One region of the Pseudomonas sp. MPDS genome, then DNA from elsewhere that is predicted to be linked to it. Evidence: predicted binding sites of a transcription regulator. Region 1 holds the regulator's gene; each other region holds the start of a gene.

Region 1 (5,295 bases):
CTGTCGGTATCTTCCAGCACGGCATGACATTCGGCGATGCCGGCAAGGTTTACGCGCTGTTAACCATTGGTGACGGTTTGGTGGCGCAATTGCCATCACTGTTGTTATCCACAGCTGCCGCGATCATGGTGACCCGTGCGTCCGGCTCCGAAGACATGGGTAAGCAGATCGGCCGGCAGATGTTTGCATCGCCCAAGGCGTTGGCCGTTGCAGCCGGACTGATGGCCGTGATGGGCCTGGTCCCCGGGATGCCCCATTTCTCGTTTCTGAGCATGGCCGCATTGGCGGCGGGTGGCGCCTACCTGTTCTGGAAGAAACAGAACGTACAAAAGGTTCAGGCCCTGCAGGAGGTCAAGCGTCAGCAGGAACTGTTGCCGTCGCCGGCTCGTGCCATGGAAACCAAGGAGCTGGGCTGGGACGACGTGACGCCGATCGACATGATCGGCCTGGAAGTCGGTTACCGTCTGATCCCCTTGGTGGACCGCAATCAGGGTGGTCAATTGCTCGCGCGGATCAAGGGTGTGCGCAAGAAGCTGTCCCAGGACCTGGGCTTTCTGATGCCCACCGTACATATTCGTGACAACCTCGATCTGGCGCCAAGTGCCTATCGCTTGACGTTGATGGGGGTGATCCTGGCCGAAGCCGAGATCTACCCGGACCGTGAACTGGCGATCAACCCGGGGCAGGTCTACGGTTCGCTCAACGGCATTACCGCCAAGGATCCGGCTTTTGGCCTGGAAGCGGTATGGATCGAAATCAGCCAGCGGGCCCAGGCCCAGTCCCTTGGCTATACCGTGGTGGACGCCAGTACCGTGGTCGCGACCCACTTGAACCAGATTCTGTACAAGCACTCCAGCGAGCTGATCGGTCACGAAGAAGTCCAGCAATTGCTGCAAGTGCTGGCCAAAGGCTCGCCGAAGCTGGCCGAAGAGCTGGTGCCTGGCGTGGTTTCGTTGTCGCAATTGCTCAAGGTGTTGCAAGCGCTGTTGGCCGAGCAGGTGCCGGTGCGCGACATTCGCAGCATTGCCGAGGCTATCGCCAACAACGCTTCCAAGAGTCAAGATACCGCCGCTCTGGTGGCTGCGGTGCGGGTTGGCGTATCCCGCGCAATCGTCCAAAGCATTGTAGGCACTGAGTCGGAGCTGCCTGTGATCACGTTGGAGCCAAGGTTGGAACAGATATTGCTCAATAGTCTGCAGAAGGCAGGACAAGGCTCGGAAGAGGGCGTTCTGCTGGAGCCAAGCATGGCCGAGAAGCTGCAGCGTTCGCTGATCGATGCAGCCCAGCGGCAGGAGATGCAAGGCCAACCGGTGATCCTGCTGGTGGCCGGTCCGATTCGCGCGATGCTTTCGCGATTCGGGCGCCTCGCGGTCCCGGGGCTGCATGTGCTGGCGTACCAGGAAATACCGGACAACAAGCAAGTGACCATCGTTGCGACAGTAGGGCCCAACGGCTGAGGTAGTGGTTTATGCAAGTGAAGCGTTTTTTCGCCGCCGATATGCGTCAGGCCATGAAGCTGGTTCGTGACGAGCTGGGCGCTGAAGCCGCCATCATCGGCAACCGTCGGATCGCCGGGGGTGTCGAGCTGACGGCGGCTCTGGATTACAAATTGTCGGCGCTGGCCCCACGTGTTCCCAACATGGAACTCGAGGATGAGCTGCGCAAGACCCAGTCGCGCATCGCCAGTGCCCAGGCCGAATTGAGCTTGCGCAGCAGTGACGGCGAAGCCAGCGCGGGCACCAATCGTCAATTGTTCGCCGGCCAGCCTCTGACCGCTGGATTGCCGTTGACCGCTGCTGAGCCACTGGTCGAGCAGGCCAAGGCCGAGCCGCGTCGTCCGGCGCCGGTTCAGGCTGCCTCGGGCGGTGGCGTCGACCCGCGCGCCCTGGACTCGATGCGCTTCGAACTCAACAGCCTGCGTGAACTGATGGAAGTTCAGCTCGGCTCCCTGGCCTGGAACCAGTTGCAAGGCAACCGTCCGGCCCAGGCTAACCTGTGGCGTCGCCTGCAACGCATCGGCCTGTCCGGTCCGTTGTCCCGCGACCTGCTGGCGCTGATCAACGATATCGAAGAACCTCGTCAGGCTTGGCGCATGTTGCTGGCGCACCTGGCGCGGATGATCGCCACACCGGAAGTCGAGCCTCTCGAAGAAGGTGGCGTCATTGCCATGGTCGGCCCGGCCGGTATGGGCAAGACCACCACCCTGGCCAAGCTCGCGGCGCGTTATGTACTCAAGTACGGCGCCCAGAGCATCGCCCTGGTGAGCATGGACAGTTTCCGTATCGGTGCCCAGGAACAACTCAAGACCTTGGGCCGGATCCTCAATGTGTCGGTGACCCATGTGGATCCGGGCCAGTCCCTGGCCCAGGCGCTGGAACCGCTGCTGCGCAAGCGCGTCGTGCTGATCGATACCGCCGGCCTGCAAGCCAGCGATCCGGCCCTGCGCATGCAGCTTGAAAGCCTGGCCGGGCGTGGGATCCGGTCAAAAAATTATCTCGTGTTGGCAACCACCAGCCAGAAACAGGTTCTAACCGCCGCATACCACAGCTACAAACGCTGCGGGCTGGCCGGCTGCATCCTGACTAAGCTGGACGAAACGGCAAGCCTGGGCGAGGTGTTGAGCCTGGCGATCGGTCATGATTTACCGGTGGCCTACCTGACCGACGGGCCGCGGATCCCGGATGATTTGCATCTGCCGCGCCGTCATCAACTGGTCAGTCGTGCCGTGAGTGTGCAAATGCAGGAAGAACCCAGCGAAGAAGCCATGGCTGATATGTTCGCTGATATCTACCACAGCCCGACCAAGCAGGTCGGCTGAGGTAATCATGAATATTTTTTGTACCTACATCGATGGTCTGCCATGCATTGTTCCTTCATGCGAGCGCGCAGCCAGTAATGTGGCCTCCGTCTAAGTAAGACAAGGTAAAGAACGAACATGGGCAGCATGCATCCCGTACAGGTGATCGCGGTGACCGGCGGCAAAGGTGGCGTCGGCAAGACTAACGTGTCAGTGAACTTGTCCCTGGCTCTGGCAGAGCTTGGCCGACGGGTCATGCTGCTGGACGCCGACCTGGGCCTGGCGAACGTCGACGTGCTGCTGGGGCTCACGCCCAAGCGCACGCTGGCGGACGTGATAGAGGGCCGCTGCGAACTGCGCGACGTGCTGCTGCAAGGGCCGGGCGGGATTCGCATCGTGCCGGCTGCCTCGGGCACCCAGAGCATGGTTCACCTGACCCCGGCTCAACACGCCGGCCTGATCCAGGCCTTCAGCGACATCGGTGACAACCTCGATGTGCTGGTGATCGACACCGCTGCCGGTATCGGTGATTCGGTCGTCAGTTTCGTACGCGCTGCCCAGGAAGTCTTGCTGGTGGTCTGCGACGAACCGACGTCCATCACCGACGCCTATGCCCTGATCAAGTTATTGAACCGTGACTACGGCATGAACCGCTTCCGCGTCCTGGCCAACATGGCCCAGAGCCCGCAGGAAGGTCGCAACCTGTTCGCCAAGTTGACAAAGGTCACGGATCGTTTCCTGGACGTCGCCCTACAATACGTCGGCGCTGTGCCCTACGACGAAAGCGTACGCAAGGCCGTCCAGAAGCAACGTGCGGTTTATGAAGCCTTTCCCCGTTCCAAATGCGCACTGGCGTTCAAGGCTATTGCCCAGAAGGTTGATACCTGGCCACTGCCAGCCAACCCTCGCGGGCATCTGGAGTTTTTCGTCGAGCGTCTCGTGCAACAAACAGCAGGGCCCGTGTTATGACAGCCAGCGGTTACAACCATCTCTACAAGAAATCGGCACGGGACGCCCAGTACGAATTGATTGAGCGATACGCGCCTCTGGTCAAGCGTATCGCCTATCACTTGCTGGCGCGCTTGCCGGCCAGTGTCCAGGTTGAAGACCTGATCCAGGCGGGCATGATCGGCCTGCTCGAAGTGTCGAACAAATACGACGCGAGCAAGGGCGCCAGTTTCGAGACCTATGCCGGTATTCGCATTCGCGGGGCGATGCTCGATGAAGTCCGTAAGGGTGATTGGGCGCCGCGTTCGGTGCATCGCAATACCCGCATGGTCAGTGACGCCATTCGCGCCATTGAAGCTAAAACCGGGCGTGACGCTAAAGATCACGAGGTTGCGGCCGAACTCCAATTGAGTCTCGATGATTATTACGGGATTTTGAACGATACCTTGGGCAGTCGCCTGTTCAGTTTCGACGACCTGCTGCAGGACGGCGAACACGAAGGGCTGCACGAGGACGGCGCGAGTGCTCACATGGAGCCATCGCGTGACCTGGAAGATGAGCGTTTCCAGAGCGCGCTGGCGGATGCGATTGCCAATTTGCCGGAGCGTGAGCGACTGGTCTTGGCGCTGTACTACGACGAAGAGCTGAACCTCAAGGAAATCGGTGAGGTCCTGGGTGTCAGCGAATCGCGGGTCAGCCAGTTACACAGCCAGTGCGCGGCCCGTTTGCGGGGGCGTTTGGGGGAGTGGCGAGCGCGCTGACAGCAGTGTGGGGACACTGCGAACGAGGCTGGCCTGGCATGTGCTGAGCCAGTCTTTCTCTGTTGTCCTCCAGACCGTTGTCGAGTGTTGTGCCGGATTGATTGAAATGGCGCGTTCAGGTGCTGGGCGCGTTTAAGACTGCTTGGAGGTCGAATTGGACAAGAACATGAAAATCCTCATCGTTGATGACTTCTCAACGATGCGGCGGATCATAAAAAACCTGTTGCGTGACCTTGGGTTCACCAACACGGTCGAGGCCGACGATGGCACCACTGCCATTCCGGTTCTCAACAGCGGAAGCATCGACTTTCTGGTGACTGACTGGAACATGCCCGGCATGACCGGTATCGACTTGCTGCGCCATGTGCGCGCCGACGAAAAACTCAAGCACCTTCCGGTGCTGATGGTCACTGCCGAAGCCAAGCGCGAGCAGATCATCGAAGCGGCCCAGGCCGGTGTGAACGGCTACGTGGTCAAACCCTTCACGGCCCAGGCGTTGAAAGAGAAGATCGAAAAAATCTTCGAACGCATCGGTTAACGGCGCCACGGGGGAGCTATGGATAACGAATCTTCAATGGGTGATTTCGAATCGACCCTGAAAAAACATGCCCGCGAACTGGTCGACAGCCTTGAGAAAGGCCGCTTTGGCGATGCGGTTCAAATGATCCATGAGCTCAACCAGACCCGTGACCGCGGTCTGTATCAGGAAGTGGGCAAGCTCACGCGTGAACTGCACAGCGCGATTGTCAATTTTCAGATCGATCCGAACATGCCGCAGGCCGAGGAGGT
Region 2 (5,295 bases), 1.4 Mb from region 1:
GGTCATTTCGTGCATGGCGGTGGCGACCTGGTCGGTTTCCACTTTCTGGCTGTTGACCCCGGCGCTGGTCTGCTCGGTCACGGCCGAGAGTTGTTCGGCGGCGCTGGCGATTTGTGTAACGCCGTCGCTGATGCCGCCGATCAACTGCCGCAGGCCCACGGTCATGCTCTGCATGGCGCGCTGCAATTGACCGAGTTCGTCGCGGCGCTCGGAGGTGAGGTTGTGGGTCAGGTCGCCCGCGGCAATGCGCTCGGCGACTTTGAGGGTCTGGTCCAGCGGGCCGACGATCTGCCGGGTGATGACCAATGCTGCGATCACGCCGAACAACATGGCCAGCACGGCAGCCGATACCAGGACGGTCTTGGCCTGGGCGGCGTCCTGGTCGCGCACGGCGGTCTGGGACACGGTCAGGCTTTTGCTGGACTCAAGCAATACTTCGCCTTGCTCGGTCATGCGCTTGAGCGCCGCGGCGGTATCAAGCTGGGAATCGCGAAACTGACTGACCGCCGCACGGTAGGCGTTGATCGAATCGCTGGCTTGCTGCAGGTTGGCGGAGTGCTCCTCAGGCAACTGCGCCGGTAGGCGTGCGAGAAGTTTGAGGGCATCGGTAATGGCGTCAAGGGCCGGTTGCTGGGCTTCGTTCTTACCGCTGTAGGTGTAGCCGCGAACCTGATAACGCGCTTGCTGGATCGCCTTGCTCAGGGATACCACGCTGTTGAATTGGGCGACGTTCTCGCTTTGCAGCGTGGCTTTTTCAACCTCGGCGACGCGGGCCACGGCGTTGTCGGCGCTGGCGCCGAGTTTGCTGCGGGCATCTTCGCGACTGACGGTGGCGCTGGCCATCTCGGCGAAGGCGCTTTTGTACTCGGCCACAGCGGCCAGTTGTTTGTCGATCAGCGCCACGTCGGCCGGCTGCTCGATCATCTGGCGGGCTGCGGTCAGGCCGGTCTCGAGTTTGGCAAGCAGATCGTTGACTTCCTGCGGACCGTTTTCACCCCGCGTGGTGTAGTAGTCCAGGCGTGCCAGGCGCAGGTCCTTGCTCAACTCGTTCAGGCTGGAAATGTAGCCCAGCTTGTCGCCACGGCTAATGACATTGCCCAGGCCGCTCCAACCGGTGAAAGCGATCATCAAGGTTAGAAATAGCACCAGACCGAAGCCGAAGCCGAGTTTGTGATTGACGCTTACGTTTCCCAGACTCTGGGTAAGCATTCGGAACATGCTGATTTCTCCCTTGCTGCACTGAATTGGTTTTATGGGAGCTGTATCGGCGGGGCGGGAGGGATCTGTAGAAATGAACTGAGAATCCTGGCGCTCGCCACAAAAAACGGGCAAGCGGCAGGGGGTCAGAACAACCGTGCGAGCAGCGCGGTAACGGCGGTTTCGACGCGCAGGATGCGTTCGCCCAGTTGTACCGGTTGCAGTCCGGCCTTGGCCAGCAGGTCGATTTCGTAAGGAATCCAGCCGCCTTCGGGGCCGATGGCCAGGGTCACGGGTTCGTCCAGCGCGCGAGGGCAGGGGGGGTAGTTCCCCGGATGGCCGACCAGACCGCAGGTGCCGTTCGCCATGGCCGGCAGGCGGTCTTCAACGAAGGGCTTGAAGCGCTTTTCGATGATGATCTCCGGCAGCACGCTGTCGCGCGCCTGCTCCAGGCCAAGGATCAGTTGTTCGCGAATGGCCTCGGGCTCCAGGAACGGGGTCTGCCAGAAGCTCTTTTCCACGCGGTAACTGTTGACCAGTACCACGCGCGGCACGCCCATGCTGGCGATGGTCTGGAGCACTCGCCGGAGCATTTTCGGTCGAGGCAGGGCCAGCACCAGTGTCAGTGGCAGCTTGACCGGCGCAGGTTGGTCGAGTGTCACTTGCAGTTCGGCTTCATGGGCTTCCAGGCGCAGCACCTGGGCCGTGCCCATCAACCCGCCGATACGCCCGACCCGCAGGCTGTCACCGACGGCGCTACGGTGCACTTGCTGCATGTGGGTCAAGCGGCGATCGCTCAGCACGACGCGGTCAGGCCCGATGAAGTCGGCCTCTTCAAGCAGCAGCAGGTTCACGCTTGGGTCGCTGGCGGCTGGTCGTTATGGTCGTCGACCGGCTGATCGTCTGCTTCTTCCCGGCGCTTGCGCACCAGACCGCCGAACAGGATGCCGATCTCGAACAGCAGCCACATCGGCACGGCGAGCAGGGTCTGGGAGAAGATGTCCGGCGGGGTCAGGATCATGCCGACCACGAAGCAGCCGATGATCACGTACGGACGAATTTTCTTCAGGTACGCAACGTCGACCACGCCGATCCACACCAGCAGTACCACGGCTACTGGGATTTCGAACGCCACGCCGAAGGCGAAGAACAGCGTCATGACGAAATCCAGGTAGCTGGTGATGTCGGTCATCATTTCCACGCCCGCGGGAGTGGCGGCGGCAAAGAACTTGAAGATCAACGGGAATACGAAGAAGTAGGCGAAGGCCATGCCGGTGTAGAACAGCAGAATGCTGGACACCAGCAGCGGCACGGCAACGCGTTTTTCATGCTTGTACAGGCCTGGCGCGATGAAGCCCCAGATCTGGTGCAGGATCACCGGGATCGCCAGGAACAACGAGACCATCATCGTCAGCTTGAGCGGCGTCAGGAACGGTGACGACACGTCGGTGGCGATCATCGTCGCGCCTTCCGGCAGGTACTGGCGCAGCGGTGTGGAAACGAAGGTGTAGATCTGTTGGGTGAAGGCAAACAGCCCGGCGAAGATGACGAAAATCGCCGCCACGCAACGCAACAGGCGGGTGCGCAACTCGGTGAGGTGCGATACCAGCGGCATCGGCTGGTCGTTTTCAGGAATATCGCTCATGGGGCTCGCGGCGGCAAAGTAGGGTCGTTAGGAACGGCTGGTGCCGCCACTGTCGGGGCGGGCTCCACGGGGTTCGCGGGCGCGGCTGCTACAGGCGGCGTGTCATCCACCGGCGCCTGGGGGGCAATCGTCGGCTCGACCGCCGGCTGAACCGGTGTCGGCTCCTGCTGGGTCGGGGTGAAGATTTTCCGCGCTTCCTGCTCCAGAGACAGAATGTGTTCGTTGTGCAGTTGCCGACGAATGTCGTCGGCCCCGATTTCACGTTCAACTTCCTGTTTGATCGCATTGAAGCTGCGCTTGAGCCGCCCGATCCATAGACCTGCGGTGCGCGCAGCGCCCGGCAGCCGCTCGGGGCCCAGTACCAGCAGGGCGACGAGGCCGACGAGCAGCAGTTCAGTGAAGCTGATCCCAAACATTAGTCAGTGCTCACGAGTCTTTGCGGGCCGGCTCTTCGACTTTCTGTGCCTGCACATCGATGGTGTGCGGGGCATTCACAGGTTGAGTGGCCTGTGGGTGAACCGGTTGGCTCGGCTGCGCTGGTTGAGCGGGCGTCGCTGCCGGGTCGGCCGGTTTTTCGTCGTCGTTCATGGCCTTGCGAAAGCCCTTGATCGACTCGCCAACGTCAGTGCCCAGGTTCTTGAGTTTCTTGGTGCCGAACACCAGTACCACGACCACCAGAATGACGACCCAGTGTTTCCAGTCAAAAATACCCATGTGGCTATTCCTCTCGTAAGTTGATCAGGCGGACGGACGCGAGGCTTTCTCGACGTGCCCGGACAGACCGAAACGACGGTCCAGTTCATCCAGTACAGCCTGCGGGTGCTGCCCCAGTTGGGCAAGCATGACCAGGCTATGGAACCACAGGTCGGCGGTCTCGTAGATCACGTCACTGCAGTCGCCGCTGATGGCGGCGTCCTTGGCGGCGATGATGGTCTCGACCGACTCTTCACCGACCTTTTCCAGAATCTTGTTCAAACCCTTGTGGTACAGGCTGGCGACATAGGAACTGTCGGCCGCTGCGCCTTTGCGCTCTTCCAGCACCTGGGCCAGGCGGGTCAGGGTGTCACTCATGGGTATGTCCTGAATAAATGGCGTGCGGGTCCTTGAGCACCGGGTCGACGGTTTTCCAGTCGCCGTTCTCGAAGACGCGATAGAAGCAGCTTTGACGGCCGGTGTGGCAGGCGATCTCACCGACCTGCTCGACCATCAGGATGATGACGTCGCCGTCGCAGTCCAGGCGCATCTCGTGCAGGTGCTGCACGTGCCCGGACTCTTCACCCTTGCGCCACAGCTTGCCACGCGAACGTGACCAATAGATGGCGCGGTTCTCAGCGGCGGTCAGGGCCAGCGCTTCACGGTTCATCCAGGCCATCATCAGCACGCGCCCGGTCTTGTGATCCTGGGCGATGGCCGGCACCAGGCCGTCAGCGTCCCATTTGATCTCGTCCTGCCAGTTTTTCATCTTCGACTCCGACAATGGGCCGCGCATCTCAAGTCGACGGGCCCAGCCTTGAAACAGTGTGCCAGCGTGAACCGGTGCTGGCTATCGACGAACGACCAGATACAAACCAACGATGACCATGATGCCGGCGGGCCAGTGGCCCAGCTGACTCAACGGGCCCCCGCTCGCCAGTACTGCACCGCCACCCAGGTGAGCGGCGCCGAGCAGGCGCATGAACCAGTCGTCCCCGCGTTCTTTCCACGGCGGCGCGGGATCGTGGGCGTGGGGTTGGGACATGCGTTCGAGCAGGTCGCGGGTCATGTTGGCCAGATGCGGGAGCTGCTCGAACTGGCTCTGCACGTTGCCCAGCAAGGTTTTGGGGCTCACGCGCTCACGCATCCAGCGTTCGAGGAACGGCTGGGCGGTGTTCCACAGGTCCAGGTCCGGGTATAGCTGGCGACCAAGGCCTTCGATGTTCAGCAAGGTTTTCTGCAACAGTACCAACTGCGGCTGAACCTCCATATTGAAGCGACGCGCGGTCTGGAACAGGCGCATCAGCACCTGGCCGAATGAAATATCTTTTAACGGTTTTTCGAAGATCGGTTCGCATACCGTGCGGATCGCCGCTTCGAATTCGTTGAGTTTGGTCTCGGCCGGCACCCAGCCGGAGTCGATGTGCAGTTGCGCGACGCGGCGGTAGTCGCGCTTGAAGAAGGCGAACAGGTTGCGGGCCAGATAGTCCTGGTCTTCGGGAGTCAGGCTGCCGACGATGCCGCAGTCGATGGCAATGTATTGCGGGCTCCACGGTTGCACGGTGCTGACAAAGATATTCCCCGGGTGCATGTCGGCGTGGAAGAAGCTGTCGCGGAACACCTGGGTGAAGAAGATTTCCACGCCGCGCTCGGCCAGCAGTTTCATGTCGGTGCGCTGGTCGGCCAGGGTCGCCAGGTCGGTGACCTGGATGCCGTAGATACGCTCCATCACCAACACTTTCGGACGGCACCAGTCCCAA
Region 3 (5,295 bases), 1.3 Mb from region 1:
GCGGAAAAGTGGCTGATGGCATCGGCCGCCAGGTCGCGGTAGGTCACGACGACGTCCGCTTCGGCAGCTTTCCAGGCCTCAACCACGTCACGGCTCAGTTGGCGGGACGCGGAATTGTCGCCCAGGATGCTCGAGTCAATGTGCAACAGTTTCATATGAGTGCTCTCCAAGTGAGGATCGCGACCAAGCGATCAATTGAGAACAATCCTATCGATGAAGCCAATAGCCGATAAGTCAGTATTAATGCGATAGTTCGTTCCACTGACAGGACAATAGAACTCGATATGCAAGACCTCAATGATCTGTACTACTTCGCCAAAGTGGTTGAAGCCGGTGGTTTCGCCGCGGCCGGACGCCTGTTGGGTATTCCCAAGTCGCGGCTGTCACGACGTATCGCTGAACTGGAAGAGCGCCTTGGCGCCCGACTGCTGCAACGTACCACCCGCCAGTTGAAGCTCACGGCCGTTGGCGAGCGTTATCTGCGCCATTGCCAAGCCATGCTGCTGGAAGCCGAGATGGCCGATGAAGCCGTGGCGAGCATGTCCACTGAGCCGCGCGGGCGCCTGCGGGTTTCCAGTCCGGTGGGTTTGGCTCATCAGATGCTGGGCGGGGTGATCGCCAGCTTCCTGGAAAAATTCCCTCAAGTGCAGCTGGAAATGATGCTGGTCAATCGGCGGGTAGACCTGGTGAGCGAAGGCATCGACGTGGCATTACGCGTGCGCGATCTGGGGGACGAAGACCCGCTGCTGATGACGCGACGGCTGCGTCAGGCGCGGCTGATCATGGTCGCCAGCCCGGCGTTCGTCGCAGGACGGCAGATCAATACCCCGGAGGATCTCAAGAAACTGCCGATACTCGGGGCGCTGGATGCCGATCGCCTGGTCCACCTGCGTCTGCTCAAGGCCAACGCAGAGCCCGTCGAACTGGCCCTGGAAGCCCGGCTAGGCATCGACGACTTCATTGTGCGCCGCGCCTGCGCCCTCGCCGGCCTGGGTTTCACCTTGTTGCCGAGCATGTATTGCGAGGAGGAACTGCAGGACGGCACACTGGTGGAATTGTTGCCCGAGTGGTCGCTGCCGGACGGCTGGCTGCAGGCAGTCTACCCGCATCGACGCGGCATGCTGCCGGCGGTACGCGCGTGGATCGACCACTTGGTAGAAGCATTCGATGGCTGTGGAGATAGAAAAATATGAGCTTGAGCGAAGAGGATGTCGCGCAGTTCTGCCTGGGTTTGCCGGGCGCCAGGGAGGACTACAAATGGGGCGGCGTGCGGGTATTTTCCATTGCCGGCAACAAGATGTTCGCCCTGCAGAACCTGCGGGGCGAATCACTGGCGTTCAAGGTGGACAAGGATCTGTTCCTGGGGCATTGCGACCGCCCGGGGATCCACCCGGCGCCCTATCTGGCGCGGGCTCAGTGGGTCATCATGCAGACGCCCTACCCGCTGGGCGCCGATGAACTGCGTGGCCTGCTGCAGCGCTCCCACCAACTGGTGGTGAGCAAGCTGCCCAAGCGCACCCAGGTGGGTTTGCTGCTGTCGTGAAGCTCAGAAAAGCATCAGCAGATGACTGCCCAGGAATAACTGGTCGATCCAGAACACCTGGTGCAGCAACACGATGAACCAGAACACCACCTGAAACGACACCTTGCGAGTCTTGTGGCGAAACACTTGCTGAGCCAACAACGCCCCGGGCCAGCCCCCGGCCAGCTCCACGGCGTGCAATACGTTTTCCGGGGTGCGCCAGGCGTCAGCGCGGGCCTTGCGCTTGTCGCTCCAGTACAACAGAAACGCCACCACGCTGACGAGCCCGTAGGCCGTCAGCGGCACCCAGGACTCCGCACGCAATCCGAGCAAAAGTGATCCGAGCAGCGGCAAGGCGCACACCAGCGCAAATACCACGAGCTTGAGCCGCAAACTCTGCACGGCTGGGCCCGGCTCACGGCCTGGACGGCTCATGGCTGGGCCGCCGTCCAGTCCACCCAACCGAATTGCCAGGTGGCCAGAATCAACAGGCCGAAAGCGATCCGGTACCAGGCAAATACGGCGTAACTGTGGCTGGCGATGAACAGCAACAAGCCCCTGACCGCGATCATGGCGAAAATGAACGCCGTGACGAAGCCGATGGCGAACACCGGAAAATCCGCCGGCACAAACAGCTCGCGATATTTATAGCCGGAGTAGACCGCCGCGCCGACCATGGTTGGCATCGCCAGGAAGAATGAAAACTCGGTCGCGGTCTTGCGCGACAGCCCGAACAGCAAGCCACCGATGATGGTCGAACCTGAGCGGGAGGTGCCGGGAATCATCGCAAGGCACTGGGCGAAGCCGACTTTCAGTGCATCCTTCCAGGTGATGTCGTCTACCGTTTCGGCGTGCACTGTGTGCTGGCGCTTCTCGGCCCAGAGCATCACGAAACCGCCCAGCACCAACGCCATGGCCACCGTGATCGGGTTGAACAGGTATTCATGGATCAGGTCTGCAAACAACACGCCCAATACCACAGCGGGCATGAAGGCAATCAGCAGGTTGGCCGTAAACCGACGAGCGCTGGGCTGGGTGCGCAAGCCCAGTACTACGTCGAAGATCTTGCGCCGAAACTCCCACACCACCGCCAGGATCGCCCCGAGCTGGATAATGATGTTGAACGCCATCGCGCGCTCGCCGCCGAACTCGAGCAAGTCCGCGACAATGATCTGGTGCCCCGTACTGGAGATCGGCAGAAACTCCGTCAAGCCTTCTACCACGCCAAGAATCAGTGCCTGAAAGGCGGTCCACAAATCCATTCATCCCCCAAAAGACTATGCTTGCGCACGTCTCATCAAAATTTAAGCGTTATGCAGGTGTAAACAGCAGGCGCACGGTGACTGCGATTTCTCAAAAAAACCAATGAAAAAACCGGAACAGGCTCAGGTTTTGCGCCGCGGGGCCGAAATCCTATCAGACAAGCCCTGATAACGCTGCCGCGTTATGACTCAGGACACAAAGGCATACCCGCCCGACGCCAGACTCAGGCGGCCGCAGATGACAAGAATAAGAAACCGGAGTGACAGCGTATGAATAGCTTGCGCAGTGTGTCGATCAGCCGACGCTTGTGGCTCATCTTGGTCGTGTCCATCGTGATGTTGTTCACGTTAGGCGCGTTCATGCTTAAGCAGATCCACACCGACCTGTATCAGGCCAAGGTGCAGAAAACCCAGCATGTGGTCCAGACTGCCAGCGGTGTGCTGAGCTACTACCATGGTCTGGAAACGGCTGGCACCCTGACTCGCGAGGTTGCGCAGAAGCAGGCCCTTAGCGCGGTGCGCGGCTTGCGCTATGACCAGAGTGACTACTTCTGGATCAATGACCTGACGCCTGTGATGGTCATGCACCCGACCAACCCGAAACTCGAAGGCCAGAACCTCTCGGCGATTCGCGACCCGAATGGTTTTGCGCTGTTCAACGAGATGGTCGCCATTGCCAAGGCCAAGGGCGCCGGGATGGTGGATTACCTCTGGCCGAAACCGGGCGCCGAGGCGCCGGTGGCGAAAACCTCTTACGTCAAACTGTTCGAGCCGTGGGGCTGGATCATCGGTTCAGGCGTGTATGTCGATGACGTGGAGGCCGAATTCCGCTCTCAAGTGATCAAGGCTTCGCTGATCGGCCTGGCGATCACCCTGCTCATGGGCCTGCTCCTGACCCTGATCGTGCGCAGCATCGTTCGGCCGTTGCAGGAAACGGTCAATGCCATGGCCAACATTGCCAGCGGTGAAAGCGACCTGACCCGCACCCTCGACACCCACGGCCAGGATGAAGTGACGCAACTGGCCCGGCATTTCAATGCCTTTACCGCCAAACTGCGCGAAGTAGTCAGCCAGTTGCAGGACTCGGCCAGGGCCCTGGGGCAATCGTCCAACGACCTGGGTAACGACGCCGCCCAAGCCCAGGAGCGCAGCCAGCAACAATCGCAACAGATGGAACTGGTGGCGACTGCGATCAACGAAGTGACCTACGGCGTGCAAGACGTCGCCAAGAATGCCGAACACGCCGCCAGCGAAATGCGCGACGCCGAATCCCAGGCCCAGCAGGGCCAGGTGAATATCGATGGCAGCTTGCAGCAGATTGACCGACTGTCCCAGACCATTGATCAGGCGGTCGAGGTGATTCGTACCCTGGCCAGCGAAAGCACCCAGATCGGCAGTGTGCTGGAGGTGATCCGCTCCATTGCCGAGCAGACCAACCTGCTGGCCCTCAACGCCGCGATCGAAGCGGCCCGCGCCGGTGAACAAGGTCGGGGCTTTGCCGTGGTGGCCGATGAAGTGCGGCTGCTGGCCCAGCGCACGCAGAAGTCCACCGCCGAGATCCAGGCGATGATCGAACGCTTGCAGAACCACTCCGAAGCGGCGGTGAAAGTCATCAGCGACAGCAGCCGTGCTTCGCAATTGACCATTGAACAAGCCGGGCTGGCCGGCGCCAGCCTCAACGCCATCGGTCAGGCCCTGCGCAATCTCAACAGCCTGAACGCCTCCATCGCCAGCGCCACGCTGCAACAGGCCCATGTGGTGGAAGACATCAATCAGAACGTGACCCAGGCCGCCGGCCTCTCCCACAGCACCGCCCTGGCGGCTGAACAATCGAGCCTGGCGAGTACCCGTCTCAAGTCGCTGAGTGAGCAATTGAACGGGTTGCTGAAGCAGTTCAGGGTCTAGCTGATCGATACTCGCTGGGCGTCTGGTGCATCTCAATGCGAAAGTGCCGATTGAAGTTGGACAGGTTGTTGTAACCCACCTCAAAACAGATATCGGTCACCGGCATTTCACTGTGCAACAGCAACCGGCAGGCTCGCTGGACTCGGAGCTTGCGCATCAGGTCAATGAAACCGTGTCCGGTGATGCGTTTGAAGAAACGCGAAAAACCGGGCTCGCTCATGCCCAGTTGCCGAGCAATCACCGACAGGCGCAGGTCACCCGTGAGTTCAGTCTGCAGGTACTCGAAGGCCTTGTGGATGCGTTCGGAACTGCGGGCATCCAGACTGGGTGCATAACAAGGGCTGGCCAGGCACTGGGCCTGCTCCTGCGGGGCGAGATTGAGTGTGTTGAGCAGTTGGAGAAACAATGCCAGCCGCCCGAGTCCCTGGGCCGGGCCGATGCTCTCCAACAGCCTTGCGGCGTTCACCGCGGTGTCGCCGCTGAAGACCAGACCTCGTCGTGCCCTTTCGAACAGCGGCTGTAAATCCCCGAGTTCAGGTAGCGTCCGGCGCAGGCTCAACAGCGTTGCGCCATCGAATTGCAGCACCACGTCCCTTCCAGCCAGGT

Evidence for each region. Region 1 encodes FliA, which starts transcription of late flagellar genes. Its sites were predicted from a motif close to CTAAAGTTTNNNNNNNNNNNGCCGNTAA; they were not measured.
Region 2: the regulator FliA is predicted to act here: its motif matches at 1,262-1,289, upstream of HQ912_RS26515 (methyl-accepting chemotaxis protein).
Region 3: the regulator FliA is predicted to act here: its motif matches at 2,907-2,934, upstream of HQ912_RS14460 (methyl-accepting chemotaxis protein).

The regions. Positions count from the first base shown of each region.
Region 1 is NZ_CP054128.1:4,563,285-4,568,579, reverse strand. It holds gene flhA (flagellar biosynthesis protein FlhA) at 1-1,457, shown strand, start outside; gene flhF (flagellar biosynthesis protein FlhF) at 1,469-2,818, shown strand; gene fleN (flagellar synthesis regulator FleN) at 2,936-3,766, shown strand; gene fliA (RNA polymerase sigma factor FliA) at 3,763-4,506, shown strand; gene HQ912_RS20025 (chemotaxis response regulator CheY) at 4,673-5,044, shown strand; gene HQ912_RS20020 (protein phosphatase CheZ) at 5,063-5,295, shown strand, end outside.
Region 2 is NZ_CP054128.1:5,969,397-5,974,691, reverse strand. It holds gene HQ912_RS26515 (methyl-accepting chemotaxis protein) at 1-1,209, opposite strand, end outside; gene HQ912_RS26510 (16S rRNA (uracil(1498)-N(3))-methyltransferase) at 1,344-2,051, opposite strand; gene tatC (twin-arginine translocase subunit TatC) at 2,048-2,842, opposite strand; gene tatB (Sec-independent protein translocase protein TatB) at 2,839-3,258, opposite strand; gene HQ912_RS26495 (twin-arginine translocase TatA/TatE family subunit) at 3,269-3,556, opposite strand; gene HQ912_RS26490 (phosphoribosyl-ATP diphosphatase) at 3,581-3,913, opposite strand; gene hisI (phosphoribosyl-AMP cyclohydrolase) at 3,906-4,304, opposite strand; gene ubiB (ubiquinone biosynthesis regulatory protein kinase UbiB) at 4,386-5,295, opposite strand, start outside.
Region 3 is NZ_CP054128.1:3,284,774-3,290,068, reverse strand. It holds gene HQ912_RS14485 (FMN-dependent NADH-azoreductase) at 1-155, opposite strand, end outside; gene HQ912_RS14480 (LysR substrate-binding domain-containing protein) at 285-1,193, shown strand; gene HQ912_RS14475 (MmcQ/YjbR family DNA-binding protein) at 1,190-1,543, shown strand; gene HQ912_RS14470 (DUF1294 domain-containing protein) at 1,547-1,957, opposite strand; gene HQ912_RS14465 (undecaprenyl-diphosphate phosphatase) at 1,954-2,784, opposite strand; gene HQ912_RS14460 (methyl-accepting chemotaxis protein) at 3,055-4,689, shown strand; gene HQ912_RS14455 (AraC family transcriptional regulator) at 4,679-5,295, opposite strand, start outside.